2 regions of the Streptomyces sp. NPDC018045 genome follow, and region 2 is predicted to be linked to the other one. Evidence: riboswitches for the same ligand, from Rfam matches in the RefSeq annotation. Region 2 holds a riboswitch; the other holds the start of a gene.
The links. A riboswitch is a leader RNA that binds a small molecule or an ion and turns the genes downstream of it on or off. The one in region 2 is predicted to bind S-adenosylmethionine.
Positions count from the first base shown of each region.

Region 1: linked by a shared signal. The riboswitch ahead of thrC (threonine synthase) and the one ahead of ACH4EB_RS01280 (aminotransferase class V-fold PLP-dependent enzyme) in region 2 are both predicted to bind S-adenosylmethionine.

Region 1 covers NZ_JBIRFL010000007.1:184,545-198,870, reverse strand. Annotated here, with positions in the region: gene ACH4EB_RS19235 (extracellular solute-binding protein) at 67-1,338, shown strand; gene ACH4EB_RS19230 (DUF3263 domain-containing protein) at 1,430-1,699, shown strand; gene otsB (trehalose-phosphatase) at 1,896-2,750, shown strand; gene ACH4EB_RS19220 (trehalose-6-phosphate synthase) at 2,837-4,297, opposite strand; gene ACH4EB_RS19215 (glucosyl-3-phosphoglycerate synthase) at 4,401-5,348, opposite strand; SAM riboswitch class I at 5,512-5,667, shown strand; gene thrC (threonine synthase) at 5,685-6,974, shown strand; gene ACH4EB_RS19205 (MoaD/ThiS family protein) at 7,090-7,368, shown strand; gene ACH4EB_RS19200 (cold-shock protein) at 7,806-8,009, shown strand; gene groL (chaperonin GroEL) at 8,496-10,118, shown strand; gene ACH4EB_RS19190 (SDR family NAD(P)-dependent oxidoreductase) at 10,328-11,179, shown strand; gene ACH4EB_RS19185 (alanine/glycine:cation symporter family protein) at 11,443-12,942, shown strand; gene ACH4EB_RS19180 (PTS transporter subunit EIIC) at 13,003-14,326, opposite strand, start outside.
Region 2 covers NZ_JBIRFL010000001.1:306,378-320,703, reverse strand. Annotated here, with positions in the region: gene ACH4EB_RS01290 (cytochrome bc complex cytochrome b subunit) at 1-1,062, shown strand, start outside; gene trpD (anthranilate phosphoribosyltransferase) at 1,209-2,273, shown strand; SAM riboswitch class IV at 2,359-2,476, shown strand; gene ACH4EB_RS01280 (aminotransferase class V-fold PLP-dependent enzyme) at 2,649-4,115, shown strand; gene ACH4EB_RS01275 (Lrp/AsnC ligand binding domain-containing protein) at 4,194-4,475, opposite strand; gene ACH4EB_RS01270 (rhomboid family intramembrane serine protease) at 4,472-5,191, opposite strand; gene ACH4EB_RS01265 (hypothetical protein) at 5,511-5,750, shown strand; gene ACH4EB_RS01260 (NYN domain-containing protein) at 5,782-7,158, shown strand; gene ACH4EB_RS01255 (NlpC/P60 family protein) at 7,577-8,611, shown strand; gene ACH4EB_RS01250 (NlpC/P60 family protein) at 8,879-9,907, shown strand; partial or broken gene ACH4EB_RS01245 (hypothetical protein) at 9,948-11,231, shown strand; gene ACH4EB_RS01240 (glycosyltransferase 87 family protein) at 11,114-12,559, opposite strand; gene ACH4EB_RS01235 (glycosyltransferase family 4 protein) at 12,698-13,840, shown strand; gene ACH4EB_RS01230 (AMP-dependent synthetase/ligase) at 13,922-14,326, opposite strand, start outside.

The sequences.
Region 1 (14,326 bases), on a different contig from region 2:
ACCCCTGAAGCCACGGGGCATTCCCCGGCAAGCACGGAACATTCGGGACAAAAGGCGGTAATGGCAGTGCAGCGGCGGTACTTGAGCCTGGCGGCAGCGGGACTCACCACGGCCATGACGCTTTCCTTGTCCGCCTGCGGCAGCGGCGCGGGCGACGGCGGCGACGTCACGCTCAAGCTCATCGCGGCGGACTACGGCGACAACAAGGCGAACTCCTCCCAGCACTACTGGGACAAGCTCACCAAGGACTTCGAGAAGCAGAACCCGGGCATCAAGGTCGATGTCTCGGTCTATAGCTGGAAGGACGTCGACAAGAAGGTCGAGGACCTGGTCAAGTCCGGTAAGGCACCGGACATGGCGCAGATCGGCGCGTACGCCGACTACGCGGCCGAGGGCAAGCTCTACGGCGCCGACCAGCTCCTCTCCATCCCCGTGCAGGCCGACTTCGTCCCCGCTCTCGCGGAGGCGGGGGAGTACCAGCGCAGGCAGTTCGGGATGCCCTTCGGCGCCAGCACCCGCCGCCTGTTCTACAACAAGAAGCTCTTCGCCGAGGCGGGCATCACCGACCCGCCGCAGAACTGGTCGGAGATCGCCGCGGACGCGGCGAAGCTCAAGGCCAAGGGCGTGAAGATGCCGTACGCCCTGCCGCTGGGCCCGGAGGAGACGCAGGCCGAGACGCTGATGTGGATGCTCAGCGGCGGCGGCAGCTACACCGACAGCATCGGCAAGTACACGATCGACTCGCGCGAGAACGTCAAGACCTTCGAATGGCTGAAGAAGGACCTGGTCGCCCCGGGGCTGACCGGCACCGACCCGGCCAAGCTCAACCGCCAGGACGCGTTCGACGCGTTCGCGGCCGGTGACGTGGGGATGCTCAACGGCCACCCCACCCTGATGAAGCAGGCCGAGGCCAAGGGCGTCGACTACGGCACCGTCGAGCTGCCGGGCGTCACCGGCAAGGCCAAGGCCACCATGGGCGTCGCCGACTGGATGACGGCGTTCAAGCAGAACGGCCACCGCAGCCAGATCGGCAAGTTCCTCGACTTCGTCTACAACGACAAGAACGTCATGGACTTCTCGGGCGAGTACGGGCTGCTGCCGGTCACCACCTCCGGCTCCCAGGCGATGCTCGCCGACAACAAGTACGCGAAGCTGCACAGCTTCCTGCGCCAGCTCGACAACGCCGAGTTCTACCCCGCGGACAAGACCTCGTGGCCGCTGGTCAGCAAGACCGTCAAGGCGAAGATGGGCATCGCGGTGGGCGCCAACGGCAACCCGTCCAGTGTGCTCAGCGACATCCAGAACACGGCGATCGAGGCGGACAACACCGCCAAGTGAGCCGCCGCGGCGGGCCGCGGGCGCGGTCCGCCGCCCGGCTCCGGGCCGGCGGCGGGGGACTGTCGTACCGCGGCCTTATCGTGGACGGGTGATGACGAGCGACAGCACCGACGGCGGCACCGGAGGCGGTGGCATAGGAGCACTGTCCGCCCAGGACGAGGCGGTGCTCGGCGTCGAGCGCCGCTCCTGGCCCCGGCCGGGCGCCAAGGAGCGGGTCATCCGCGAGCGGCTCGGCATCTCGCCGACCCGCTACTACCAACTGCTGAACGCGCTGCTGGACGACCCGCGGGCGCTGGCCCACGACCCGGTCACGGTCAACCGGCTCCGCCGCGTCCGCGAGGCCCGGCGCGGCCGCCGCTGAGCCGGGGCGCAACCACAAGCCGCCGCCCCGGCCCCGACCGGGCACCGCAAGCCGCCGTCCCCGCCCGCCCCGCCTCCGGCCGAGCCGTCCCCGACCCCCGCCCACGGCCGGTTCCGGCCCCGTCCGTGCCGTCGCGCTGCGCCGGTGCGCCCGTACGCGCGGCGCGTGCCCGCGCGCGACCGGTAATGTCGAGGGCATGGGCAGCCCCCCGAACTCCTTGCCGACGCCGGTCACCGAAGCGGGCCGGGACGGCCTCGCCGCGCTGTTGGACAGCCCCGGCCGAGCCGTGATCGCTCTCGACTTCGACGGCACGCTCGCCGGCATCGTGCCCGACCCCGAGAAGGCCCGCGCCCACCCCGGCGCCGTGGCCGCGCTCGCCCGTCTCGCGCCGCTGCTGCGCTCGCTGGTGGTCATCACCGGCCGCCCGGCCGGTGTCGCGGTCCGCCTCGGCGGCTTCACGGACGCGCCGGGCCTGGAGCGGCTCGTGGTCCTCGGCGGCTACGGCGCCGAGCGCTGGGACGCGGCCACCGGCACGGTACGGGCCCCCGCGCCGCCGCCCGGCGTCGCCGCCGTACAGGCCGAACTCCCCGGCGTGCTGGACACCCTGGGCGCCTGGCACGCCTCGTGGGTGGAGGACAAGGGCCGGGCCATCGCCGTGCACACCCGCCGCGCCGAGGACCCGCAGGCCGCCTTCGACCTGCTGCGCGAGCCGCTGTACGCGCTCGCCGAGCGGCACGGCCTGATCGTCGAGCCCGGCCGCTACGTCCTCGAACTGCGCCCGCCCGGCATGGACAAGGGCGTCGCGCTCGCCGAATACGTACGGGAGACCGGCGCCACCACCGTCCTGTACGGGGGCGACGACCTCGGCGACCTCGCCGCCTACTCCGCCGTGGACAAGCTCCGGTCGGACGGCCTGGCGGGGGTGCTGGTGTGCAGCGGCAGCGCGGAGGTCGCAGAGCTGGCCGACCGGGCGGATCTCGTCGTCGACGGTCCGCCGGGCGTCGTCGCGCTGCTGCACGCCCTCGCGGACCGGCTGGGAGCCCCCGCCTGACGACCCGCGGCCGGGGCTTTCCCGGGACGGGACCCGGCGGCCTGTTCGACGCCCGCGGCCGGGGTCCGCCCGGGGCCCCGGCGCCGCTACCGCTCCAGCGCCCGCAGTTGCTGGAGGAACCAGCGGTCCGGCGGCAGCGCGGTGGCCGCGGCGGCCAGCCGCTTCGTGCGCTCGGCCCGCTCGCCGTCCTCCATGGACAGCGCCTCGTGCAGCGCGCGGGCGGTGCCGCAGATGTCGTACGGATTGACGCAGACCGCGTCCTCGCCCAGCTCCGCGTACGCCCCGGCCTCCCGGGACAGCACCAGCGCGCAGCCCGTCTCGGAGATCACCGGGATCTCCTTGGCGACCAGGTTCATGCCGTCCCTGATCGGGTTGACCAGCGCCACGTCGGCGATCCGGTAGGCGGCCAGCGACCGCGCGAAGTCGTCCTTCACGTGCAGCACGACCGGCTGCCAGCCCGGGGTCCCGTACTCGGCGTTGATCTCCTCGGCCAGTCGCCCGACCTCGTCGGTGTAGGCGCGGTAGACCTCCAGGTCCTGGCGGGAGGGGTAGGCGAACGCGATGTGCACGACCCGTTCGCGCCACTCGGGGTGCCCGGCGAGCAGCGCCCGGTAGGCGTGCAGTCCGCGCACGATGTTCTTGGACAGTTCCGTTCGGTCCACCCGCACGATCGTCCGGCGGTTCTCGCCGCCGATCTGCTCGCGCAGCGCCGCCAGCCGCTCGTCCACGTCGGGCTGGTGCGCCCGGTCCCGCAGGAACTCCGCGTCCGCGCCGAGACCGTGCACGCCGAGCCGGGTCGTCCGGCACTCGTGGACGATGCTCAGCCCGCCGTCCGCGTCCCGTTCCACCTCGGCGCCCAGCACCGTCGCGCAGCACTCCGCGAACGCCTCGGCCCACCGCTGCGTCAGGAACGCGGCGCGGTCGCCGCCCAGCATCCCGCGCAGCACCGCCTCGGCCACGTCGTCGGGCAGCATCCGGAAGTAGTCGGCGGGCGCCCACGGCGTGTGCGAGAAGTGTCCGATGCGCAGGTCGGGGCGGCGGGCCCGGAGCAGGCCGGGCACCAGGGCGAGGTGGTAGTCCTGTACGAGCACCACGGCGCCGGGCGCCGCCTCGTCGGCGAGCGCGTCGGCGAAGGCCGCGTTGTACGCCTCGTACGACGCCCACTGCGCGCGGAACGCGTCGTCGAAGGAGGGCTCCAGCGGCGTCTGGTAGAGCATGTGGTGGACGAACCACAGCACGGAGTTCGCGATGCCGTTGTAGGCGGCGGAGAAGACGTCGGCGGGGATGTCCAGCATGCGGACGCGCTGACCGCCCGTGTCGGCGGTGTCCAGGTGGCCGCCGCCGCGCCGGACGGCCTCGCGGTCGCCGTCCCCGAGGGCGGCGCACACCCACACCGCCCCCACGTCCGGTCCGATCGCGGAGAGGCCGGAGACCAGCCCGCCGCCGCCGCGTCTGGCGGTCAGCGTGCCGTCCTCCTCCCGCGCGTACGAAAGCGGGCCGCGGTTGGACGCGACGAGAACCTGGGCACCAGAACGCTCGGAGACCATGTTGCGAGACTAGCCCGCCACCGATCCGCTCAAACGTGCGCAGCGACGGCGGAACGTCACGGTTCACGCGACGCCCGGAGCCGGCCCGCCGGGCACCGTCGCCTCAGGCCGCGCGGCGCTCCGCGTACTCCGGTATCTCCACCATCGGCGGCCGCTCCTCGGTGTCCACGTCCCAGGTACGCGGCACGAATCCGGCCTCGCCGCGCTCGAACTGGGTCAGCCGCGGCCGCACCAGATGACCGCGGGCCAGCCGGAGCTGCGCCGTGCGGTAGATCGCCGCGGCCATCCTGCCGAGCGCCTGGCCGCTCTGGTGGCGGTGCTTGCGCACCCCGACGTCGACCTGGGCCAGCGCGTCCAGACCGGCCGTGTGCAGGGCGTCGACCAGCAGGCCCAGCTCCACGCCGTACCCGACCGGGAACGGCAGCCGCTCCAGCAGCGACCGGCGGGCCGCGTACTCCCCGCCCAGCGGCTGTACGAATCCGGCGAGCTGCGGCCAGTGCAGGTTCAGCAGCGGCCGGGCGACCAGCTCGGTGACCCGGCCGCCCTGGCCCGCCGCCTCGCCCAGCGGACGGTCGTACATCCCCTTGACGAACTGCACGCCCGGGTCGGTCAGCAGCGGGCCGACGATCCCGGAGACGAAACCGGCGTCGAACTCGCGCAGGTCCGCGTCGACGAAGCAGACGATGTCGCCACCGGTGGCCAGCAGGGAACGCCACAGCACCTCGCCCTTGCCGGGCAGCGCGGGCAGCCGCGGCAGCACCTCGTCCCGGTGGACCACCCGCGCGCCCGCCTCGGCCGCGACCTTGGCGGTGCCGTCCGTGGACCCGGAGTCCAGCACCACCAGCTCGTCGACGAGCGGCACCGCCGGTGTCATCAGCTCCGTACGGATCGCCTCGACGATCGCCCCGACCGTCGCCTCCTCGTCGAGCGCCGGCAGCACGACGGAGACCGTCTGCCCCGTCTCGCGTTTCGCGGCCAGCAGCCGGTCGAGCGGGCGGTCCACGGCCGACCAGGACCGTCCGGCCAGCCAGCGCTCCACCTCTTCCAGCACCTGCGCGTCTCCTTCGTTCCCGGGTCGGCGATGTGACCCATCTCGCGGTGCGGACGGCTGTCTCAACCGCCCTGCCCTTCGGCTACAGTCTTGAACAACGCGATCGCCCCGGACATGCCGGGGTCGGCGCGACAAACGCCTGGGCCCCGGCCCAGCGCCATACCGCTCATCCAGAGGGGCAGAGGGATACGGCCCGTTGAAGCCCCGGCAACCCTCCAGTCGGTCTCCGTCGCCGCGCACCGCGCGGCCCGCGAGGCTCCCGGCTAGGGAAGGTGCCAATTCCGTCTCGCGGCGAGATGCGTCGCGAGGAAGATGAGGAGAAAGGGCCTCGCCTCCATGGCTGTGCAACCCGTCGAAAGCACCACGTCCGCCGGCGTCTTTCTCGGCCCGGCCGCCGCGCTGTCCTGCCGCGAGTGCGGCGAGCGCTTCGGCCTCGGACCGATCTTCGCCTGCGCGTCCTGTTTCGGGCCCCTGGAAGTGGCGTACGACCTGCCGACGGGCGACCCCGAGGGCCTGCGCAAGCGGATCGAGGCGGGCCCCCACAGCATCTGGCGCTACGCGCCGCTGCTGCCCGTCCCGGCGGACGTCGCGGACAAGCCCAACCTCAACCCCGGTCTGACCAAGCTGGTCAAGGCCGACAACCTGGCCCGTGAGCTGGGCGTCACCGGCGGGCTGTACGTCAAGGACGACTCCGGCAACCCGACGCACTCCTTCAAGGACCGGGTCGTCGCCATCGCCGTCGAGGCCGCCCGCGCCTTCGGCTTCACCACCCTGTCCTGCTCCTCCACCGGCAATCTCGCCGGGGCGGTCGGCGCCGCGGCGGCCCGGGCCGGCTTCCGCTCCTGTGTGTTCATCCCGCACGACCTGGAGGCGGGCAAGGTCGTCATGGCCGCGGTCTACGGCGGCGAGCTGGTCGGCATCGAGGGCAACTACGACGACGTCAACCGCTTCTGTTCGGAGCTGATCGGCGATCCGCTGGGCGAGGGCTGGGGCTTCGTCAATGTGAACCTGCGCCCCTACTACGGCGAGGGCTCCAAGACCCTCGCCTACGAGATCTGCGAGCAGCTCGGCTGGAAGCTGCCGGAGCAGATCGTCATCCCGATCGCCTCCGGCTCCCAGCTCACGAAGATCGACAAGGGGCTGAAGGAGCTGATCGCGCTCGGACTGGTCGAGGACCGGCCGTACAAGATCTTCGGTGCCCAGGCCGAGGGCTGCTCGCCGGTCTCCGCGGCCTTCAAGGCCGGCCACGACGTCGTACGGCCGCAGAAGCCGGACACCATCGCCAAGTCGCTGGCCATCGGCAACCCGGCCGACGGCCCGTACGTGCTCGACATCGCCCGGCGCACCGGCGGCGCGGTCGAGGACGTCGACGACGGCCAGGTGGTCGACGCGATCAAGCTGCTGGCCCGTACGGAGGGCATCTTCGCCGAGACCGCCGGCGGCGTGACCGTGGGCGTGACGAAGAAGCTGATCGAGAACGGCCTGCTCGACCCGGCGCTGACCACCGTCGTGCTGAACACCGGCGACGGGCTCAAGACGCTGGACGCGGTGGCGCCGACCACCGGGCCCACGGCGACGATCAAGCCGAGCCTGGACGCGTTCCGCGCCGCCGGTCTGGCGGACTGACCGCCGGGCGCGGCCGCGCGCACCCGTACGCGTCGCCACGCGCCGGTACGCGTCGGCACACTTCCGCCCACGCCCGCCCTTACGCACCCTCCCGCAAGCTGGAAGGCAGAACACCATGAGCGTCAACGTCCGCATCCCGACCATCCTGCGCACCTACACCGGCGGGCAGGCCGAGGTCTCCGCCGAGGGGGCGACCCTCTCCGAGGTCATCGAGGACCTGGAGAAGAACCACGCCGGTATCGCGGCCCGCGTCCTGGACGACACCGGCAAGCTGCGCCGCTTCGTGAACGTCTACGTCAACGACGACGACGTGCGCTTCGAGCAGGGCCTGCAGACGCCGACGCCGGACGGCGCGGGCGTCTCGATCATTCCGGCGGTGGCGGGCGGCTGCTGAGCCGGCCGCCGGGACGCCGTAACGATCTTTTTCGGCCCTTCCCCGGGCCGACGGCTGGAATCGCCCCGTCCACACGAAGTGGACGGGGCGATTCCGTGTTGTTAAAGGCGATACAGTTGAGGTGATCCCTCGTCTAGTGCGCACCGAACGCCCGTGAGACCCCGGCAAGTTGTGCGCGAAGTGTGGACATGATTTGTCGTGTTGGTGAGCTTTGCCCGGCCCGACTTGCCCTGACCTATGGGCTTTTCCTCGCATATTTGCGATTGTTCGCGAGCAGAATTCTCGTCCGACTGACCTGTTGCGCTGGGCAGTTGGACAGATACATTCAGCGGCGGTCGACGCGTTCCGGCGCACACCCCCTCCTGTCGGGGGGTGAGGTCTGACCCGGGTCCGCGGAGTGCGGTCCTGTGCAAGGGCCAGTAATAGGGGAGTTAGGCATGGCTCAGGGCACCGTCAAGTGGTTCAACGCGGAGAAGGGGTACGGCTTCATCGCGGTCGACGGTGGTGCGGATGTATTCGTCCACTACAGCGCGATCCAGATGGACGGTTACCGCACCCTTGAGGAGGGTCAGCGGGTCGAGTTCGAGATCTCGCAGGGCCAGAAAGGGCCGCAGGCGGACATGGTCCGCGTGGCCGGCTGAAGCGCCGACCGACTGCTGCGTACGAAGGTCCGCGTCCCCTGTGGGGGCGCGGACCTTCTGTGTTCGCCGGGCCGGGGGCGGGCTCCGCGGAGGGGTGTCAGGTCGCCCGGTTGCATCCGGTTTGACGCCTGGGCTCCCTGGGGATGGCTCCTGCCGACGCGCTTGCCTACCGGCCCGTCACCCGGCCGGTACCCCCATACGGGGCTTCTTCGAAGCCGCTTGCGCTCTCCCGTCGCCCGACCACCACCCCCATACGAGGCTTCTGCGAAGCCGCTTGCACTCTGGGGGGTCGAGTGCTAATCATTGCGTTAGCACTCTACGAGTGAGAGTGACAGCTAAGGACCGACTCGGTGAGGTCCGTGGGCAGGTGGGGCAAGGAACCACAGGCTCACAGACCGTCCGTCGCGGGCGCCAGCGCGGTCCGGAGTATCCACCCTCCCCCAGACCCAGTCCGGGGGGACCCCCAGTCCGGGAGGACCACTTCACATGGCCAAGATCATCGCGTTCGACGAGGAGGCACGGCGCGGTCTCGAGCGCGGGATGAACCAGCTCGCCGACGCCGTCAAGGTCACCCTTGGCCCCAAGGGCCGCAACGTCGTCCTCGAGAAGAAGTGGGGCGCCCCCACGATCACCAACGATGGTGTGTCCATCGCCAAGGAGATCGAGCTCGAGGACCCGTACGAGAAGATCGGCGCCGAGCTGGTCAAGGAGGTCGCGAAGAAGACGGACGACGTCGCCGGTGACGGCACGACGACCGCGACCGTCCTGGCCCAGGCCCTGGTCCGCGAGGGCCTGCGCAACGTGGCCGCCGGCGCCAACCCGATGGCCCTCAAGCGCGGCATCGAGCGCGCCGTCGAGGCCGTCTCCGCCGCCCTGCTGGAGCAGGCCAAGGACGTGGAGACCAAGGAGCAGATCGCTTCGACCGCCTCCATCTCCGCCGCCGACACCCAGATCGGCGAGCTGATCGCCGAGGCCATGGACAAGGTCGGCAAGGAAGGCGTCATCACCGTCGAGGAGTCCCAGACCTTCGGTCTGGAGCTGGAGCTCACCGAGGGTATGCGCTTCGACAAGGGCTACATCTCGGCGTACTTCGCCACCGACATGGAGCGTATGGAGGCGTCGCTCGACGACCCGTACATCCTCATCGTCAACTCGAAGATCTCCAACGTGAAGGACCTCCTTCCGCTGCTGGAGAAGGTCATGCAGTCGGGCAAGCCGCTGCTGATCATCGCCGAGGACGTCGAGGGCGAGGCCCTGTCGACCCTGGTCGTCAACAAGATCCGCGGCACCTTCAAGTCCGTCGCCGTCAAGGCCCCGGGCTTCGGCGACCGCCGCAAGGCCATGCTCGGCGACATCGCCATCCTCACCGGTGGCACGGTCATCTCCGAGGAGGTCGGCCTCAAGCTGGAGAACGCCGGTCTCGACCTGCTGGGCCGCGCCCGCAAGGTCGTCATCACCAAGGACGAGACCACCATCGTCGACGGTGCCGGTGACAGCGAGCAGGTCCAGGGCCGCGTCAACCAGATCCGTGCCGAGATCGAGAACAGCGACTCGGACTACGACCGCGAGAAGCTCCAGGAGCGTCTGGCGAAGCTGGCCGGCGGCGTGGCCGTCATCAAGGCCGGTGCCGCCACCGAGGTCGAGCTCAAGGAGCGCAAGCACCGCATCGAGGACGCCGTGCGCAACGCGAAGGCGGCCGTCGAGGAGGGCATCGTCGCCGGCGGTGGCGTCGCCCTGCTGCAGGCTTCCTCGGTCTTCGAGAAGCTGGAGCTGGAGGGTGACGAGGCCACCGGTGCCGCCGCTGTGAAGCTGGCCCTGGAGGCCCCGCTGAAGCAGATCTCCGTCAACGGCGGCCTTGAGGGCGGCGTTGTCGTGGAGAAGGTGCGCAACCTGGCCGTCGGCCACGGTCTGAACGCCGCGACCGGCGAGTACGTCGACATGATCGCCGAGGGCATCATCGACCCCGCCAAGGTCACGCGCTCCGCGCTGCAGAACGCCGCGTCGATCGCCGCGCTGTTCCTGACCACCGAGGCCGTCATCGCCGACAAGCCGGAGAAGGCCGCCGCGGCCGCTCCGGGCGGCATGCCGGGCGGTGACATGGACTTCTGATCCTCCCGGATCATCTGTCCTCGATCGCCGGGGCGGCACTCCTCCTCCCAGGGGGGTGCCGCCCCGGCGGCGTTTGCGGGCGCGGCGCCAGGGCGGGTCCGTACGGCTCCGGCGCGGCTGCCCCGTCCTGGTCGCCGTACGGCTGAGGTGAGCCGATTCCGTACGGGGGTCCTTGCGCGACCCCCGGCCCGACGGGGCACGATCGCCCCATGACGACTCGAAACAGGCAGACCGCCCGGCCGGACCGGTTCCCCGCCGACACCGTCGCCCTGATCACCGGTGGCAGCAGCGGAGTGGGCCTGGCCGCCGCGCGGCGGCTGCTCGCGGACGGCGCGCGGGTGGTGGTGTGCGGACGTGACGAGCGCCGCCTCGACGCCGCCGTGGCACAGCTCGGGGAGCAGGCGAACGAGGCCGTGGCGGGCGGCGAGGCGGCCGTTGCGGATGCGACGGGAACAGCCGGCGCCGCGGCGGACCGGGTGCTCGGCGTACGGGCCGACACGAGCTGCGTCGCCGACCTGGACGCCGTGGCCGAGGCGGTCCGCGACCGCTTCGGCCACCTCGACATCATCTTCGCCAATGCGGGCCGGTACGCCGCCGCTCCCTTCGAGGAGATCACCGAGGCCGACTTCGACCGGGCGGTCGGTGTGAACTTCAAGGGCGTGTTCTTCACCGTCCAGCGGACGCTGCCGCTGCTGCGGGACGGCGGCGCGATCGTCATCAACGCCTCGTCGCTTCTGCAACGCGGACAGGCGGACGCCACCCTGCACGCCGCGACCAAGGCCGCCGCGCACAACCTTGCCCGGACGCTCGGGGCGGCGCTCGCCGGGCGCCGTGTCCGTGTCAATTCGGTCAGTCCCGGCTACGTCGAGACACCGATGTTCGCGGACTCGGAGATCGACCCGGCGGAGGCGGAGAAGCTGCGGGCGCAAACGGCGGTGGGCCGGTTCGCGCGGCCCGAGGAGATCGCCGATGCGGTGGCCTTCCTGGCCTCCGGCGAGGCGTCGTACGTCACCGGACAGGACCTGGTCGTCGACGGCGGACTGCACGGCTGCGCCGTGTGAGGGCGGGGCGCCGTCGAGGGGTGTCCGGGCGGGCCGGCGTGGCAAGGGTGTCCGGGCGGACCGGCGTGCCGCTGTGCGGTCCTGCCGACGGGCCGGAGTGCCGTCGTATCGCTATGGCGTTATGTCGCTTTATGTGAGATGAGGCACGTAGGGCGGCGCTGGTCCTGTTATGGCAACGCCGTCCATACTTTCCGGAGCCGTACCGGAGGTTGATCTTCCGGTACGGCCTGCCCCCGCACCCCGGACGCCCCTTAAGGACGCCCATGAGCACGCTCGATTCCCTGATCGTCGGCCTCAACGACGGTCTCTGGACCTACCTGCTGATACCGCTGGTGGTCTGCGCGGGCCTGTATTTCACGGTCCGCTCCAGGGCCGTGCAACTGCGGCTCTTCCCGGAGATGCTGCGCGTGCTCAAGGACAGGTCGCAGCCCAGGGCGGACGGCTCCAAGCCGGTCTCGTCCTTCGGTGCCTTCACCATCTCGGCGGCCGCGCGGGTCGGTACGGGCAACATCGCCGGCGTCGCCACCGCCATCACCCTCGGCGGGGCGGGCGCGGTCTTCTGGATGTGGGTGATGGCGCTGGTCGGCGGCGCCTCGGCGTTCGTCGAGTCGGCGCTGGCCCAGCTCTACAAGGTCCGCAATCGCGACGGCTCCGGTACGTACCGGGGCGGCCCCGCGTACTACATGCAGCGCGGGCTCGGGAAGCGCTGGCCCGGTGTGCTGTTCGCCGTCGCCATCACCGTGACCTTCGGGTTCGTCTTCAACGCCGTGCAGTCCAACACGATCACCTCGGTCGCCTCCGGGTCCGTCTCCGGCAGCGGGTCATCGTGGTTCGCCCCTGCGGTGGGGCTGCTGCTGGCCGTACTGCTGGGGGTCGCGATCTGCGGCGGCGTCCGCCGCATCACCTCCGTGACGACCGTCCTCGTACCGGTCATGGCCGTCGTCTACCTGCTGCTGGGCACCGCCGTCGTCCTCCTCAACCTCGGCGACCTGCCGCGGGTCTTCGGCGACATCGTCGGCGGCGCGTTCGGCTTCAAGGAGCTGGCGGCCGGCGGGATCGGCGCGGCGATCCAGCAGGGCGTCCGGCGCGGCATGTTCTCCAACGAGGCGGGCCTGGGCTCCGCGCCGAACGCGGGCGCGGCGGCCGAGGTCACCCACCCGGTCAAGCAGGGGCTCGTGCAGTCCCTCGGCGTCTTCTTCGACACCCTGCTGATCTGCACGATGACCGCCTTCATCATCCTGACGACCACCCCGGAGCTGAGCGGGCGCCAGGGCGCCGACCTCACGCAGACCGCGCTGACCGACACGCTCGGCGGCTGGGCCGGTCACGTGCTGACGGTCGTCGTCTTCATGCTCGCCTTCAGCTCCATGATCGGTAACTACTACTACGGCGAGTCCAACATCGGCTTCATGACCCGGCGCACCTGGGTCCTGCCCGTCTACCGTGCCCTCGTCCTCGCGGTCGTCTTCCTGGGCGCGCTGGGCTCGGTCGGCGTGATCTGGAACCTCGCCGACGTCTTCATGGGCTTCATGGCCCTGATCAATCTCCTGGCCATCCTCCCGCTCTCGGCCATCGCCTTCCGCCTCCTCGACGACTACACCGCGCAGCGCCGCTCCGGCCTCGACCCGGTGTTCACCAGGTCCCGGATGCCGGACCTGACGGGGGTGGAGTGCTGGCCGGACGAGCGGCCCGCGGCGGATCGCGGGCAGGCGGAACACGGGGAGCGGGAACACGGCGAGCGGGCGGGCGCGGGAGTGCGCTGAGCCCCGCGGAACACCGAGCCCCCGCGTAACACCGAGCCCCGCGTAACACCGTGCCCGCGCCTAACCCGGAGCCCGCGCGTACCGCACGGCCGGGGCGTCGGCGGCGGCCGGGTCGGTGGCGGTGTTCAGGTCCGCGAGGGCCTGCTTGCCGAAGCCGAAGAAGTACGTCGCGAGGAAGCCGGCCGCGTAGCCGACGAGCAGGCCGAGGGCGTAGACGGCGAGCGTGGCGCCGAGCGGCCGGTCGCCCTTGAGCAGGGGGAACAACGCCCACCCCGACGGGCCGATGGCGGTGGAACCGGTCGCCGTGCCGAGCTGGTTGAACAGCCCCACGAAACCGCCGCCGAACGCGCCGCCCACGCAGGCGGTGACGAACGGGCGGCCCAGCGGCAGCGAGACACCGTAGATGAGGGGCTCGCCGACGCCGAGGAACCCCGCGGGCAGCGCGGACCTGATCGTCGTACGGACCGAGCGGTTGCCCGGCAGGCGGACGTAGACCGCGAGGGCGGCGCCCACCTGGCCGGCCCCGGCCATCGCGAGGATGGGGAGCAGGACCGTGTAGCCCTGCTGCTCGATCAGTGTGGTGTGGATGGGGATCAGGGTCTGATGCAGCCCCAGCATGACGAGCGGGAGGAAGAGGCCGCCGAGCAGGAACCCGGCCGCGGCGCCGCCGTGGGCGAGCAGCCAGTTCGCGCACGTGCCGATGGCGGCGGCGGCCCCGCCGGCCAGGAACATCAGGCCGAAGAGCGTGACCAGGCCGGAGACCAGCACGGTCACGGTGGGCGTGACCAGGACGTCGAGTGCCTCGGGGACGTACCGGCGGCACCACTTCTCGACCAGTACGGCGAGCAGCGCCGCGCCCAGCGCCCCCAGGACGCCGCCCTGGCCCGGCGAGAGCTGCTGCCCGAAGACGGTCACCTTGGCGACGCCCGCGTACACGATGATCGCGGCGACCGCGCCGCCCAGCACGGGCGTACCGCCGAACTCCTTCGCGGTGTTGTGGCCCACGAAGACCGCGATCAGTGACATGAAGCCGGAGGCGATCGCGGCCAGCGCCGGCACGAGACCGGGCAGCACCCCGAAGTTGGTCAGCAGGCCGTTCAGACCGGCGATGATGCCGCAGCCGATGAGGGCGGGGATCAGCGGGACGAAGATGTTGGCGATCCGGCGGAGGAAGAGCTTGACCGGGGTGGCGTTCCTGGCCTTCTGACGGGCCTTGAGGGCGGCGCCCCGGTCGGCGAGTTCCGCGGCGGTGGGCGTTGCGGGAGCGGCGGGGCCGGGCGCGGGAGCGGCGGGGCCGGGCGTGCCGGGCGCGGTGTCGGGAGGTGCTTCGTGTCCGGCGTCGACCAGGGCGGTGAACTCCGGGGTGACGCGGGCGACCGTGCCG
Region 2 (14,326 bases):
GTCGGCTCGTACCTGCAGATGTTCATCTTCGGCGGGGAGTTCCCGGGGCACGACATCATCCCGAGGTTCTTCACGGTGCACGTGCTGCTGCTGCCCGGCATCATGCTGGGTCTGCTGGTGGCGCACCTGATCCTGGTCTTCTACCACAAGCACACGCAGTTCCCGGGTGCCGGCAAGACCAACAAGAACGTCGTCGGCATGCCGCTGCTGCCGGTCTACATGGCCAAGGCCGGAGGCTTCTTCTTCCTGGTCTTCGGCGTGATCTCGGTGATCGCGGCGATCGCCAGCATCAACCCGGTGTGGGCCATCGGCCCGTACCGGCCCGACCAGGTGTCCACCGGCGCCCAGCCCGACTGGTACATGGGCTTCGCCGAGGGTCTGGTCCGTGTGATGCCCGGCTGGGAGTGGGACATCTGGGGCCACACGATCAACTTCGGTGTGCTGATCCCGATCCTCATCTTCCCGCTGGTGCTGGTCGCGATCGCGGTCTACCCGTTCGTCGAGTCCTGGGTCACCGGGGACAAGCGCGAGCACCACATCCTGGACCGCCCGCGCAACGCCCCGACCCGTACCGGCTTCGGTGTGGCCTGGCTGACCGCCTACCTCATCATGCTGATCGGCGGCGGCAACGACCTGTGGGCCACCCACTTCCACCTGTCGCTGAACTCGCTGACCTGGTTCGTCCGGATCGGCTTCTTCGTCGGGCCGGTGCTCGCCTTCATCGTCACCAAGCGGATCTGCCTGGGTCTGCAGCGCCGGGACCGCGACAAGGTGCTGCACGGACGCGAGTCCGGCATCATCAAGCGGCTGCCGCACGGTGAGTTCATCGAGGTGCACGAGCCGCTCAACCAGGAGCAGCTCCACACGCTCACCCAGCACGAGCAGCCCAAGCCGTTCGAGATCGGCCCGGAGGTCGACGAGAACGGTGTCGAGCGGAAGGTCAAGCGGACGACCAAGCTCCGCGCCAAGCTCTCCAAGGGCTACTACGGCGAGGACAACGTCATCCCGAAGCCGACCCCGGAGGAGTACAAGGAGATCACCAGCGGCCACGGCCACCACTGATCGCCGCCGTGTGACGCACGGCAGTACCCCCGCGTAAGTACGCCACCCAGAGGGCCCCGTCCATACATTGGGCGGGGCCCTTCGGCACGCCACGGCGCCGGATAGGGTTTCGGCACCAGCAGGACACGAATCCAGGAGTGTGGACCATGAACGTTGTGACCCCGGGTGGCGGCGACAGCGTGGCGGCCCAGACCTGGCCGGGTGTGCTGGACGCCCTCCTCCAGGGCCGGGACCTGGGCGCCGACGACACCGCGTGGGCGATGGACCGGATCATGCGCGGCGAGGCCACCGACGCGCAGGTCGCCGGGTTCGCGGTGGCGCTGCGGGCCAAGGGCGAGACCGTCGCGGAGATCTCCGGCCTGGTACGGGCGATGTACGCGCACGCCAACCTCATCGAGGTGCCGGGCCCGAGCGTGGACATCGTCGGCACCGGCGGCGACGGCGCCAAGACCGTCAACATCTCCACGATGTCCTCGATCGTGGTGGCCGGCGCCGGCGCGAAGGTCGTCAAGCACGGCAACCGCGCCGCCTCGTCGGCCAGCGGCGCGTCCGACGTGCTGGAGAAGCTGGGCGTCAACCTGGACCTGGCCCCGCGCCGGGTCGTCGAGGTCGCCGAGGAGGCCGGGATCACCTTCTGTTTCGCGGTCAAGTTCCACCCGTCGCTGCGGCACGTGGCGCCCGCGCGGCGCGAACTGGGCATCCGTACGACGTTCAACGTGCTGGGCCCGCTGACCAACCCGGCGCGGGTACGGGCGCAGGCCACCGGCGTCGCCGACGCGCGGATGGCGCCGATCCTGGCCGGGGTCCTCGCCGAACGCGGCTCCAGCGCCCTGGTCTTCCGGGGCGACGACGGACTGGACGAGCTGACGACCACGGCCACGTCGAAGGTGTGGATCGTACGGGACGGCGGCATCCGCGAGGAGACCTTCGACCCGCGGGACGTGGGCATCGACCTGGTGCCCGTGGAGGCGCTGCGCGGCGCCGACGCCTCGTACAACGCCGACGTGGCGCGCCGCGTGCTGGGCGGCGAGCCCGGGCCGGTACGGGACGCGGTGCTGCTCAACTCCGCGGCGGCGCTGGTGGCCCTGGAGCCGACCGGGGCGCCGCTGGCCGAGCAGATCTCGGCGGGCATCGAGCGGGCCGCCGAGGCCGTCGACTCGGGCGCGGCCCGCCGGGCGCTGGACCGCTGGGTGGCGGCCAGCAACGCCTGACGGCGGCAGGGGTGTGCCGCGGGGCCCGGTCCGGGATGCGGACCGGGCCTTGCGCGTTCCCGATCGTGTGGCATGATTCTGCCCAGGTCACGAGTGACAGCGACTACGGCCCCGGCCCGCTGTCCGGCAACCCTCCGTCCGTGGCGGGGTGCCCCGGGTGATGACCAGGTCGCAGGCAGCGAGGTCTGCGGCAAGCGCGGATCCCTCGTGCCAGGGATCCTGGTCCTTGAGGGAGATCTCTCATGATGCAGCGAATGCGTTAGGGCCGTACGGGCCCCTTTTCCGCACCCCCTTTTCCCTTCACCGCTGTCGGCCGGCCCCGCTTCGGCGTGCGCGCCCCGCAGCGAAGTCGCCCTGCCTTCACGGGAGTTCGCCATGCCTGTTTCCGCTGCCGCCACCGATTCCACCACTGATTCCACCACTGATACCGCCTCCGCTGCCGCCGTCTGCGCCCCGCTGCCCGTGCTGGGCCGGGACGTGCTGGTCCCGCTCGTCACCGGTGGTGAGGTCGAGTACGCGGCGCTGGACATCGCCGCCAGCGCCCCGGCGCTCCAGCGCGTCTGGGACGACGTGGCCGCGTACGCCCCGTACTACGGCAGCGTCCACCGTGGCGCGGGCTACCTCTCGCAGTTGTCCACCGATCTGTTCGAGAACAGCCGGGCGGAGGTCGCCCGCTTCCTCGGGTGCCGGATCGAAGGGGGCCCGGGCGAAGCCCGGACCGGCAGGGGTGGTGGCGGGCGGCGGGAGGGCGATCAGGTGGTCTTCACCCGCTCCACCACCGACTCGCTGAACCTGCTGGCCGCCGTGCTGCCGGCCGGTACCCGGGTGTTCGTCTTCGAGACCGAGCACCACGCCTCGCTGCTGCCCTGGGAGCAGCGCGCGGATGTCGAGGTGACGTACCTCGACGCTCCCCGCACCCCGCGGCAGGCGGTGGACACGCTGGAGCGGGCGCTGGCCGAGCGCGAGCCCTACAGCAACGCGCTGGTCTGCGTGACCGGCGCGTCCAACGTGACCGGTGAGCTGTGGCCCGTACGGGAGCTGGCCGCCGCGGCACACGCGCACGGCGCCCGGATCGTCCTGGACGCCGCCCAGCTCGCCCCGCACCACCCGGTCGACATCGCGGAACTGGACGTGGACTGGGTGGCCTTCTCCGGCCACAAGCTGTACGCGCCCTTCGGGGCCGGCGTGCTGGCCGGGCGCGCCGACTGGCTCCGGGCGGCCGAGCCGTACCTCGCGGGCGGCGGCGCCAGCCGCACGGTCGCCCGCCGCGCCGACGGCGGCGTGGACGTGGAGTGGCACACCACCGCGGCCCGCCACGAGGCCGGCTCGCCCAACGTCATCGGCGCCTACGCCATCGCCGCCGCCTGCAAGGCGCTCACCGAGGCGGGCTTCGAGGGCCTGGTCGCCCGGGAACAGCGGCTCGTCGAGCGGGTACGGGCGGGCCTGGCGGAGGTGCCCGAGGTCACGGTGCTCTCGCTGTTCGGGGACGACGCCCCGCGGGTGGGCGTGCTGTCCTTCGTCGTCGAGGGCTGGAACAGCTCGCACTTCGCGGCGGCGCTCTCCGCCGAGTACGGCATCGGCGTGCGCGACGGGCTGTTCTGCGCGCACCCGCTCGTACGGACCCTGCTGGGCGCCGAGTCCGAGGCCCCGGGGGAATGCGGCGCGCCCGAAGGGGCACCGGGGGAGCGGAGCCTGAACGCCATCCGGGTGAGTTTCGGGGCCGGCACACCGGACGAGCACGTGGACCGTTTCGTACGGGCCGTCAAGGAGCTGGTGACGCAGGGCGCGCGGTGGAGCTACCGCACCGAGGACGGCCGCTGCGTGCCGGACACGGCGGCGTAGCCCCTTTGACCGCCCGCGTCGCGGCGCTCCGCTGTCCGGGCGCCGCGGCGCGGGCCTCGTACGCGGGGGCGACCCGGATCAGGCGTCCAGGCCGATCGCGAAGGCCGCTTCCAGGTCGTGCTGGGAGTACGTACGGAACGCGATGTGCGTCTCGGTGGAGGCCACGCCGGGCACCTTGCTGATCCGGCCCGGGATGACGTCCGCCAGGTCGTCGTGCTTGGCCACCCGCACCAGCGCGATCAGGTCGTGCGCACCGGTGACCGAGTAGACCTCGCTGACGCCCTCCAGCGCGGCGATCTTCTCCGCGATCTCCGGGATCTGGTCCACGCTGGTCTTGATGAGCACGATCGAAGTGATCACGGTTGGCTCTCTCCCTCGGCCGTCTGCTGCTTCGCCGTTCCGGCGGACTCCACACTACCGGGGGCCGCGGCGGTCTCCTCGGGCGGAGCGGGGCTCGGCCGGTAGCGCACCCAGGCGTACACGAAGCCCACCGCGAAGCCCAGGACATGGGCGAGGTAGGCCACACCCGGGGTACTGGGGTCGCGCTGCGCGGCGATCCACTGGAGCACGAACCAGAACAGCAGCACGATCCAGGCGGGGAAGCGCAGCGGCAGGAAGAAGAGGAACGGATAGATGCTGGTGACCCGGGCCCTGGGAAAGAGGTACAGGAACGCCCCCAGCACCCCGGAGATCGCCCCGGAGGCGCCGACCAGGGTCTGTCCCGAGGAGGCGTGCGCGGCCGCGTAGCCCATCAGCGCCAGGTAGCCGGTCACGAGGTAGAAGAGGGTGAACGGCAGGCGGCCCATCCGGTTCTCGGTCATGCCTCCGAAGACGTACAGGAAGAGGACGTTGCCCAGCAGGTGCAGCCAGCTCCCGTGCACGAAGAGGGCGGTCAGCGGGGTGAGCAGCGCGCTCGGCGAGCCGCTCCACAGGTCGCGCGGGATGACGCCCCAGTGTTCGAAGTACGCGGTCTGTGCCTGGACGACGGCGTCGCCGGTGCCGTATATGCCGTTGAGGCCGGAGGCGGGCCCGACGACGAAGACCACACAGCACAGCGCGATCAGGACGTTCGTCATGCGGGAGAACACGGTCAGCGCCGAGCGGGCGCGGGGCGTCCGGGGGAACAGGGGCGGGGCCGTCATGAAGTGATCATGCCGTAATACGGGCAATCGGGACAGAGTGCCTCGCCGCGTCCCGCCCCCCGGGCGGGCCCGCACCGTACACGCGTCAGGACGTAGGGTAAGAGCCTGTGCCATAACCCCGGCCGGGGTTATGGCACAGACTCTGACGGGCAGTACCCCGCGTACTTCCGCAGTCCGACGGCGCACCGCGGGAACCCCCCCGAACGACAGCACGGGCCCCGCTCGCCCTAGCGTGACGAAAGAGGACGACACCATGGCTGTTCCCCTGCCGACGGACGGGACCCGGTGGCGCTGCACGCTGTGCGGCAATCTGACGCGCTTCGACGTGACCCGGCGCTCCGAGGTCGTGGAGTACCTCCACCTCGACCTCGCCGGGGAGCCGAAGGTGGAGGAACGCGAGGTGCTCAGTGAGAGCATCGAGTCCGTGCGCTGCCGCTGGTGCAACGCGGTCGACCAGATCGAGCTGGTCGACCGGCCGGGCGCCAGTGCCTGAGTCGAGCGCCTGAGATCGGAGCGATGCAGCAGTGGTGGAGCGTCCAGAAGGGCCTGCGGGGGCGGAGCACGATGCCGAGGCCGGTGCGGCCGAGGCGGACGAGGTGCTCGACCGTCCGCTGCCCGAGGGCGTGCGGCGCCGTGTCGTGGCGCTCACCGCGGAGTCCTTCGGCGGCCTGACGGTCGCCGAACTCCCGCCGCCGCTGCGCCAGTACGCCCGGTTCACCCCCAGCCGCCGGGCCAAGTTCGCGGGCAACGCGATGGCCGCCGCGCTGGAGAACGACGCGGTCTTCCGGCAGCGGATCGCCGGCCGGCTGCGCGAGGCCCAGCCGGAACTGGCCGAGGCGCTGGACAACGGCACCCCGCCCGCCGCCGCCGACCCGCTCGATGTCGCGGCGGCGGCCTATGTGCTGCGTCCCGAGGGCTGGGTCAAGCTGGTCGCGGCGGCCGGCGAGGAGGCGCAGCGCGCCCGCGCGGAACAGGCCGGCGAGGAGGCCGAACGCGAGCTGGCCGCGCTGCGCGAGGAGCTGGCGCAGGTCCGCGCGCAGGCCCGCGCCGAGGCCGAGCGCACCCGCGGCGACCTGGACGCGCTGCGCAAGGAGAACGAGTCGTTGCAGCGCAAGCTGCGCAGCGCGCTCAGCGACGTCAAGCGGGGCGAGGCGGCGGCGCGCAAGGCCGCGGCGGAGGTGGAGTCCGTACGGGCCGCCGCCGCGCAGGAGAAGACCGTGGCCGACAGCGAGGCGCGCCGCCTGAAGGCCCGTGTCGCGGAGGTCGAGGCGCTGCTGGAGGCCAGCCGCCGTGCCACGCGCGAGGGCCGCAGCGTCGAGGACATGCGGCTGCGGCTGCTGCTGGACACCGTCCTGGACGCGGCCCAGGGGCTGCGCCGGGAGCTGGCGCTGCCGCCCGCCGACACCCACCCGGCGGATACCGTCGACGCGGTGGCCCCGGGCAAGATGACGCCCAAGGACATCGCCACGCGCGCGCTGTCGGAGACCGACCCCGCCCTGCTGGACCAACTGCTGGCGCTGCCGCAGGCCCACCTGGTCGTGGACGGCTACAACGTCACCAAGACCGGCTATCCCACGATGCCGTTGGACAAGCAGCGGCTGCGGCTGCTGGGCGGCCTGTCGGTGCTGGCCGCGCAGACCGGCGCGGAGATGACGTGTGTCTTCGACGGCGCGGAGCTGGCCGCGCCGGTGCTGCTCGCGCCGCCGCGCGGGGTCCGTGTCCTGTTCAGCAAACCGGGTGTGACGGCGGATGAGCTGATCCGCCAGCTCGTACGGGCCGAGCCGCCCGGCCGGCCGGTGGTGGTGGTCTCCACGGACCGCGAGGTGGCCGACGGGGTGGCCAAGGCGGGGGCACGGCCGGTCGCATCGGCCTTGCTGCTCAAGCGGCTTGCCCGTATCTGAGTCGTACGTTCCGTCCGTACGACGTGTCCGGAACGGGTGTCCCGACGAGGGCTGCGGGGCAGGTCTCGCCGGTGTGCTCGCGGGGGAGTCCGCGGCCGGTTGTGGCGCTCGGGACGGAGGTAAAGGTGTACCCATCAACGAGGCACTTCATGCCTGCCGTTCGTGTCTGTGCGTCAAGTGGCCATTACTGCGTGTGTGATGTTGGTAAAGGATGAGGAGCATCCAGCAGTTTTTTCCGGTGAGGATTTGAAGCGATCACAACTCGGTTACTAAGGTCAGGCCTCAACCCTTCATGCAGTTGATCATCCACCCGGGATGAACAGTGAAGGAACCGCCGAGTCCGCGGTGTTCACGCGGAGCCGGGGTCCCGTACCCCCCACGCCCGGTAGGCGGCTGAAGGAAGAAGGAGCTCGCCTCCGTGGCGTCCCACCGTCGACCCAAGCAGCCGAGCCGCACGCGCGTGACCGTCCTCACCGCGACCGCCGCCGCAGCCGTCGCCCTCTCGTCCCAGGCCGCCCACGCCGACCCGAAGCCGAAGAAGGAAGACGTCAAGTCCGAGGTCGACAAGCTCTACGAGCAGGCGGAGCAGGCCACCGAGAAGTTCAACGGGGCCAAGGAGAACCAGGAGAAGCTGCAGAAGGAGGTCGACGCCCTCCAGGACAAGGTCGCCCGCGGCCAGGGCGAGCTGAACCAGCTCCGCAAGGGCCTCGGCGCCGTCGCCTCCGGCCAGTACCGCAGCGGCAGCATCGACCCGTCCGTGCAGCTCTTCCTCTCCGGCGACCCGGACACCTACCTCGACAAGGCCGCCACCCTCGACCAGTTGAGCGGCAAGCAGGCCGAGCAGCTCAAGACCATCGCGGACAAGCAGCGCCGGCTCGCCCAGGAGCGCGCGGAGGCCGCGGGCAAGATCAAGGACCTCTCTGACACCCGCAAGGCACTGGGTGACAAGAAGGACGAGATCAAGGGCAAGCTCGCCAAGGCGCAGGAACTCCTCAACACGCTGACCGCCAAGGAGAAGGAGGCGCTCCAGCGGGAGGAGCAGCAGAAGAGCCGCTCCAGCCGCGGCAACGAGCGGCCCGACCTGGGCAACGACGTGCCGGCCTCGCAGCGCGGCGCCGCCGCCCTGTCCGCCGCCGCCTCCAAGATCGGCTCTCCTTACGTGTGGGGCGCCACCGGCCCGTCCTCCTTCGACTGCTCGGGGCTGACCTCCTGGGCGTACCAGCAGGCGGGCCAGTCGCTGCCGCGCACCTCGCAGGCACAGGCCAACGCCGGTACCCGGATCGGCTCGCAGAGCGCCCTCAAGCCGGGCGACCTGGTGCTCTTCTACGGCGACCTGCACCACATCGGCCTGTACGCGGGCAACGGCCAGGTGCTGCACGCGCCGAAGCCGGGCGCGTCCGTGCGCTACGAGTCGATCAACAACATGCCCTTCCAGTTCGGCGTCCGCGTCTGAACGCGGGCGGGGCCCGGTTCCCGTGCCCGCGTGAACCGCCCGCCACTGCCGCCCGATCGGGCGAATTGCGGTGCCTGCCGCTGACTTCCCGCCCCGCCGGTGACCTGCGCAGTCACCGGCGGGGCGGCTTTTTCCCCACCGGCGGCGGCCGTTGCGGGTCTTTGGCCGCGGGCCACCGGCGCCGTTACTGTCTGCCCTCGCAGCCGCCGGTTCCGCGTCCGCCCGCCCCGGGCGGCAGGGGCTGCACGGAAGGGAGTGCGGCCTCACGTGGCGTCCCACCGCCGTGTCTCACAGTCCGGCCTGGCCGGTGCGACCAGGGCCACCGTCCTGTCCGCCGCCGCGGTCACCGCCGCCGCGGCCCTGTCCGCGGGAGCGGCGAACGCCGTCCCCGGCCCGGCGCCCGCCGAGGTCACCTCGCGCGTCGACGCCCTCTACGAGCAGGCCGAGAAGGCCACCGAGCAGTTCAACGGGGCCAACGAACGGGCGCGGAAGCTGCGGACCGAGGTGGCGGCCCTCCAGGACCGGGTGGCCCGCGGCCAGGAGCACGTCAACCGGCTGCGCGGCCGGCTCGGCGCCGTCGCCTCCGCCCAGTACCGCTCCGGCGGCCTGGACCCGGCCCTCAAGCTCATCCTGTCCGAGGACCCGGCGCACTACCTCGACAAGGCCGCCGTCCTGGACCGCGTCCACGGCGAACAGGCCGGGGAACTGCGGGAACTCCAGGGCGCCCAGCGCGGCCTGGAGCAGGAGCGCCGGGAGGCGACCGGGAAGCTGGCGGCCCTGGAGGCGAGCCGGCGGGACGTCGCGCGCCACAAGAAGGACGTCGAGGGCAAGCTGGCCGCGGCGCGGCGCCTGCTGAATTCACTGACCGACGACGACCGGGCCGCGTACGACCGGGCGAACCGCGGGGTCGGTCGTTCGCTGCCCGACCTGTCCGGGGCGTCGCCCGCCTCCGGCCGGGCCGGGACCGCGGTCCAGGCGGTGCGCGCGGCGATCGGCTCCCCGTACGCCTGGGGAGGGTCCGGGCCCACCGCCTTCGACTGCTCCGGGCTGATGCAGTGGGCCTACGCGCGCGCCGGAGTGTCCATCCCGCGCACCTCGCAAGCCCAGCGCGGCGCGGGGCAGCAGGTTCAGGTCAGTCAGGCCAGGCCCGGGGACCTGGTCATCTACCGGGACGACGCCAGCCATGTCGGTATGTATGTGGGCAACGGACAGGTGGTGCACGCGCCGTACCCGGGTGCCCGGGTGCGCTCGGACCCCGTCGGCATGATGCCGATCTCGTCCGTAACCCGACCCTGACCGCTGTCCGTATCCCGGGACGGTGCTTACGATCAGCCGCGTGGCAGGTCAACAGGCGCAGCGGTGGAAGGTCCGGTGGACCGGGCGGGTCGGGTCGGCGCTCTGCGCGGTCCTGCCGCTCGCGCTGCTGCTGCCGCTGCTCGCGGGCTGTGAGGACCCGGCCGGGGCGGCCGACGCCCCGCCGGGGATCCAGCGGATGCTGGACCGGCGCGCGGCCGCGGTGCGCGACCGGGACGCCGGGGCCTTCCTCGCCTCGGTCGACCCGCGCGCGGCCGGTTTCCGCGGTCGGCAGCGGTCGGTGTTCGCCCACCTCGCCCGGGTTCCGCTGGCCTCCTGGTCGTACGAGCTGGTGAAGACCGACGCGTTCGGCCTGCCGGCGGTGGTCGGGGCGGACGGCCGCCGGGTGGCCGCCGAGGTGCGGCTGCGCTACCGGCTGACCGGCTACGACGCCGTGCCGGTCACCTCCGTCCAGTACCTGACCCTCACCGACCGCGGCGGCCGGTGGCTGATCAGCTCCGACACGGACGGTGCCCGGAGCGGGCGGCGCAGCGCGCGTCAACTGTGGGACCAGGGGCCGGTCCAGGTGGTCGCGGGGCGTCACAGCCTGGTCCTCGGGGTGCGCCGCGGCACCGCGGCGCTGCGCGAACTGGCGGACCGTACGGACGCGGCCGTGCCCGCCGTCGGGACGGTGTGGCCCGGCAAGTGGGCCGGCCGGGTGGTCGTCGAGGCACCGCAGTCCCTGGACCGGATGGCGGAGCTGCTGAACTCCACCGACCCCTCCGGCTACCGGGGCATAGCCGCCGTCACGACCGGCGAGGCGGGCGCGGCACCGGCGGCCCCCGCCGACCGGGTCGTCGTCAACCCGGAGGCGTACGGCGAACTGTCCGCCGCCGGGCGCCAGACGGTGCTGACGCACGAGGCCGCCCATGTCGCGACGCGCACGGCCACCACGTCCGCCACCCCGCTCTGGCTCTCCGAGGGCTTCGCCGACTGGGCCGCCTACCGCGGCGGCGGCCGCCCGGCCGCGGCCACCGCCCCCGAACTCGCCCACGCCGTCGCCAAGGGCAGCCCGCCGTCCCGGCTCCCGGCCGACGGCGACTTCCGCTTCAGCCGCGGCGCGCGGGAGCTGGCCCGGGCCTACGAGAGCGGCTGGCTGGCCTGCCGCATGATCGCCGACAACTGGGGCGAGCGGAAGCTGGGCGCGTTCTACCGGGCGGCGGGCCGGGGCGGCAAGGAGAGCGCCGGACGGGCGATGCGTGACCAACTGGGCCTGAGTCCGGCCGAGTTCACCCGGCGGTGGCAGTCGTACGTGGTGCGGCAGCTCAACTGAGGCGCGGGGCGCGCCGGTGCCGCCGCCCGGGGCGTCGCCACCGAACCGGGTTCCGCCGCGGCTCCCCGCCCGTGCCCGGCGGTCCGCCGCAGCGGGCCGCCCTCCTGCCGCCGCGGCCCGGTGACCGTCGAACGCCACAGCCGGCGGCAGGCGGCCAGCGAGGCGGCCACGAGCAGGGCGTTGCGTACGGTCAGCAGGACCACACCGCGCCCCTCACTGGCCACGACGTCCGCGAACCAGACGGGGAACTCCAGGAGCGTCGCGCCGGTCGCCAGCAGCACCAGGACGGCGGGCAGCCCCATCCGGCTCGCCCGCAGCGTCATGCACACGGCCGCCGCGCCGACCAGCCAGATCATGTACTGCGGGCTGATGACCCGGCTGGTGGTGACGGAGAGCAGCACGGCGGTGAAGGCGGCGTCGGCGAGCGTGCCGGACGTGAACCTCCGCGCCCGCAGCCGCCACAGCAGCAGCCAGCCGAAGGCCGCCACGGTCAGCACCAGCGCCAGGGAACTGACCAGCGACACGTACGGGCCGACGAACTCCACGGAGCCGTAGCTCAGCAGCACCTCGCCGTCCCAGCCGAACTGCCGGGCGAGGTGGAAGACGAGCGCGCCGAGCGACTCCACCTCCGTGCCCCGGTCGCGCTGGAAGGTGAGGAAGGCCAGCCCGCCGGGGGCCCACACGGCGAAGAGCAGCGTGAGCGCCAGTGCGCCGAGCGCCGCGGTGCCCCACATCTCCCGCCCGCGGCGCCCTCGCAGAGGCGCGCCGGTCAGCAGCAGCACCGGCCAGACCTTCAGGAGCGCTCCGAAGGCGATCAGGGCGCCGGAGACGCGCGGGTGCCGGGCGGCGGCGAAGAGCGCGGCGACGGCCACGGCGGTGACCATCAGGTCGTACCGGGCGTACGCGGTCGGGCCGAGCAGGGCGACGCCCGCCGTCCAGACCCAGGCGCCGGTGAGCCGTTTGCCCGGCCGCCGGCCCGCGTACAGGAGCAGCGCGAAGGTGACCGCGTCGGCGGCGCAGGCCAGGAGGAAGAACGCCGAGGCGTAGTCCAGGAAGGGCAGCAGCCCGGGGGACAGGACGGGGAGCGCGGCGGCCGGCGGGTACTGCCAGGTCACGTCGGACTCCGGGAAGGCACCGGACCGCAGCACCTCGGACCAGCCGTGGTAGATCCCCGAGATGTCACTGGTCACGTCCGGTCCGGGCAGCACCAGCACCTTGAACACGCACAGCAGGAGCACCGCCCGGGTCGCGGCCCACACCGCCACCGGCGGTGCCAGGGTGCGCACCGCGTCCCTCGGCCGCCGACTGCCGGCCCCGCTCATCACCATCTCGTCCCGTCGTCTCCGGCCGCCCGCGCCCGTACCGGCGGACGGCGCCGTGTCACGACCGTAGACGAGTCACGCACGTGCCGGGGCGGCCCCCGCCGTACGTGTCCGGTGAGGCGGTACTGTGCCAGGGCAATGGACAAGACGCTGATCGTCACGAACGACTTCCCGCCCCGCCCCGGCGGCATCCAGGCCTTCCTGCACAGCATGGCCCTGCGCCTGGACCCGGACCGGGTCGTGGTCTACGCCTCCACCTGGAAGCGGAGCGAGGAGGGCGTCGCGGCCACCGCCCGCTTCGACGCCGAGCAGCCCTTCCCGGTCGTCCGCGACCGTACGACGATGCTGCTGCCGACGCCCAGGGTGACCCGGACGGCCACCGGCCTGCTGCGCCGGCACGGCTGCTCCTCGGTGTGGTTCGGGGCCGCGGCGCCGCTCGGCCTGATGGCGCCGGCGCTGCGCCGGGCGGGCGCCCGCCGGATCGTGGCCACCACGCACGGGCACGAGGCGGGCTGGGCGCAGCTCCCCGCCTCCCGTCAACTGCTGCGGCGGATCGGCGAGGGCACCGACACGATCACCTATCTCGGCGAGTACACCCGCTCGCGGATCGCCGCCGCGCTGACACCGGCCGCCGCCGGGCGCATGACGCAACTGCCGCCCGGCGTGGACGAGAAGACCTTCCACCCCGGCTCGGGCGGCGACGCGGTACGGGCCCGCCTCGGGCTCGCCGAGCGGCCGGTCGTCGTGTGCGTCTCCCGGCTGGTGCCGCGCAAGGGCCAGGACACCCTGATCGAGGCGATGCCGCGCATCCTGGCCGACGTGCCGGACGCGGTGCTGCTGATCGTCGGCGGCGGTCCGTACGAGAAGCGGCTGCACGCGCTCGCCGGGGAGAAGGGCGTCGCGGACGCGGTGCGCTTCACCGGCGCCGTCCCGTGGGAGGAACTGCCCGCCCACTACGGCGCGGGCGACGTCTTCGCGATGCCCTGCCGCACCCGGCGCGGTGGGCTGGACGTCGAGGGCCTGGGCATCGTCTACCTGGAGGCGTCCGCCACCGGGCTCCCGGTCGTGGCGGGCGACTCCGGCGGCGCGCCGGACGCCGTGCTGGACGGCGAGACGGGGTACGTCGTCCCGGGCGGCTCCCCGACGGTCACCGCCGAACGCGTCGTCGCGCTCCTCACGGACCCCGCCGCCCGCCGCCGCATGGGCGAGCGCGGCCGCGCCTGGGTGGAGGAGAAGTGGCGCTGGGACCTGCTGGCCGAACGGCTTGAGGCACTGCTGTAGCCGTACGCGCGGACGCCGGGCGGGCCGGAGCGCGCGGCCCGCCCGGCGTCCGGGACGGTGGTAGTGGTGCCGGTCCGCGCGTCACGCGCGGTAGATCGCCTCGATCTCCTCGGCGAAGTCCTTCGCCACCACGTTGCGCTTGAGCTTCAGTGACGGCGTCACGTGTCCGGACTCCTCGGTGAACTGCGTCGGCAGGATGCGGAACTTGCGTACCGACTCGGCCTTGGAGACGGCCGCGTTGCCGTCGTCCACCGCCCGCTGGACCGTGGCCAGCAGCTCCGGGTCCGCGCTCAGCTCGGTGACGCTCTGCCCGGGCGGGCGGCCGTGCTCCGCCGCCCAGCGCGGCAGGAACTCCTCGTCGAGGGTGACCAGCGCGCCGACGAAGGGCCGGCCGTCGCCGACGACCATGCACTCGGCGATCAGCGCGTGCGCGCGGATGCGGTCCTCGATGACGGCCGGGGCGACGTTCTTGCCGCCCGCCGTCAC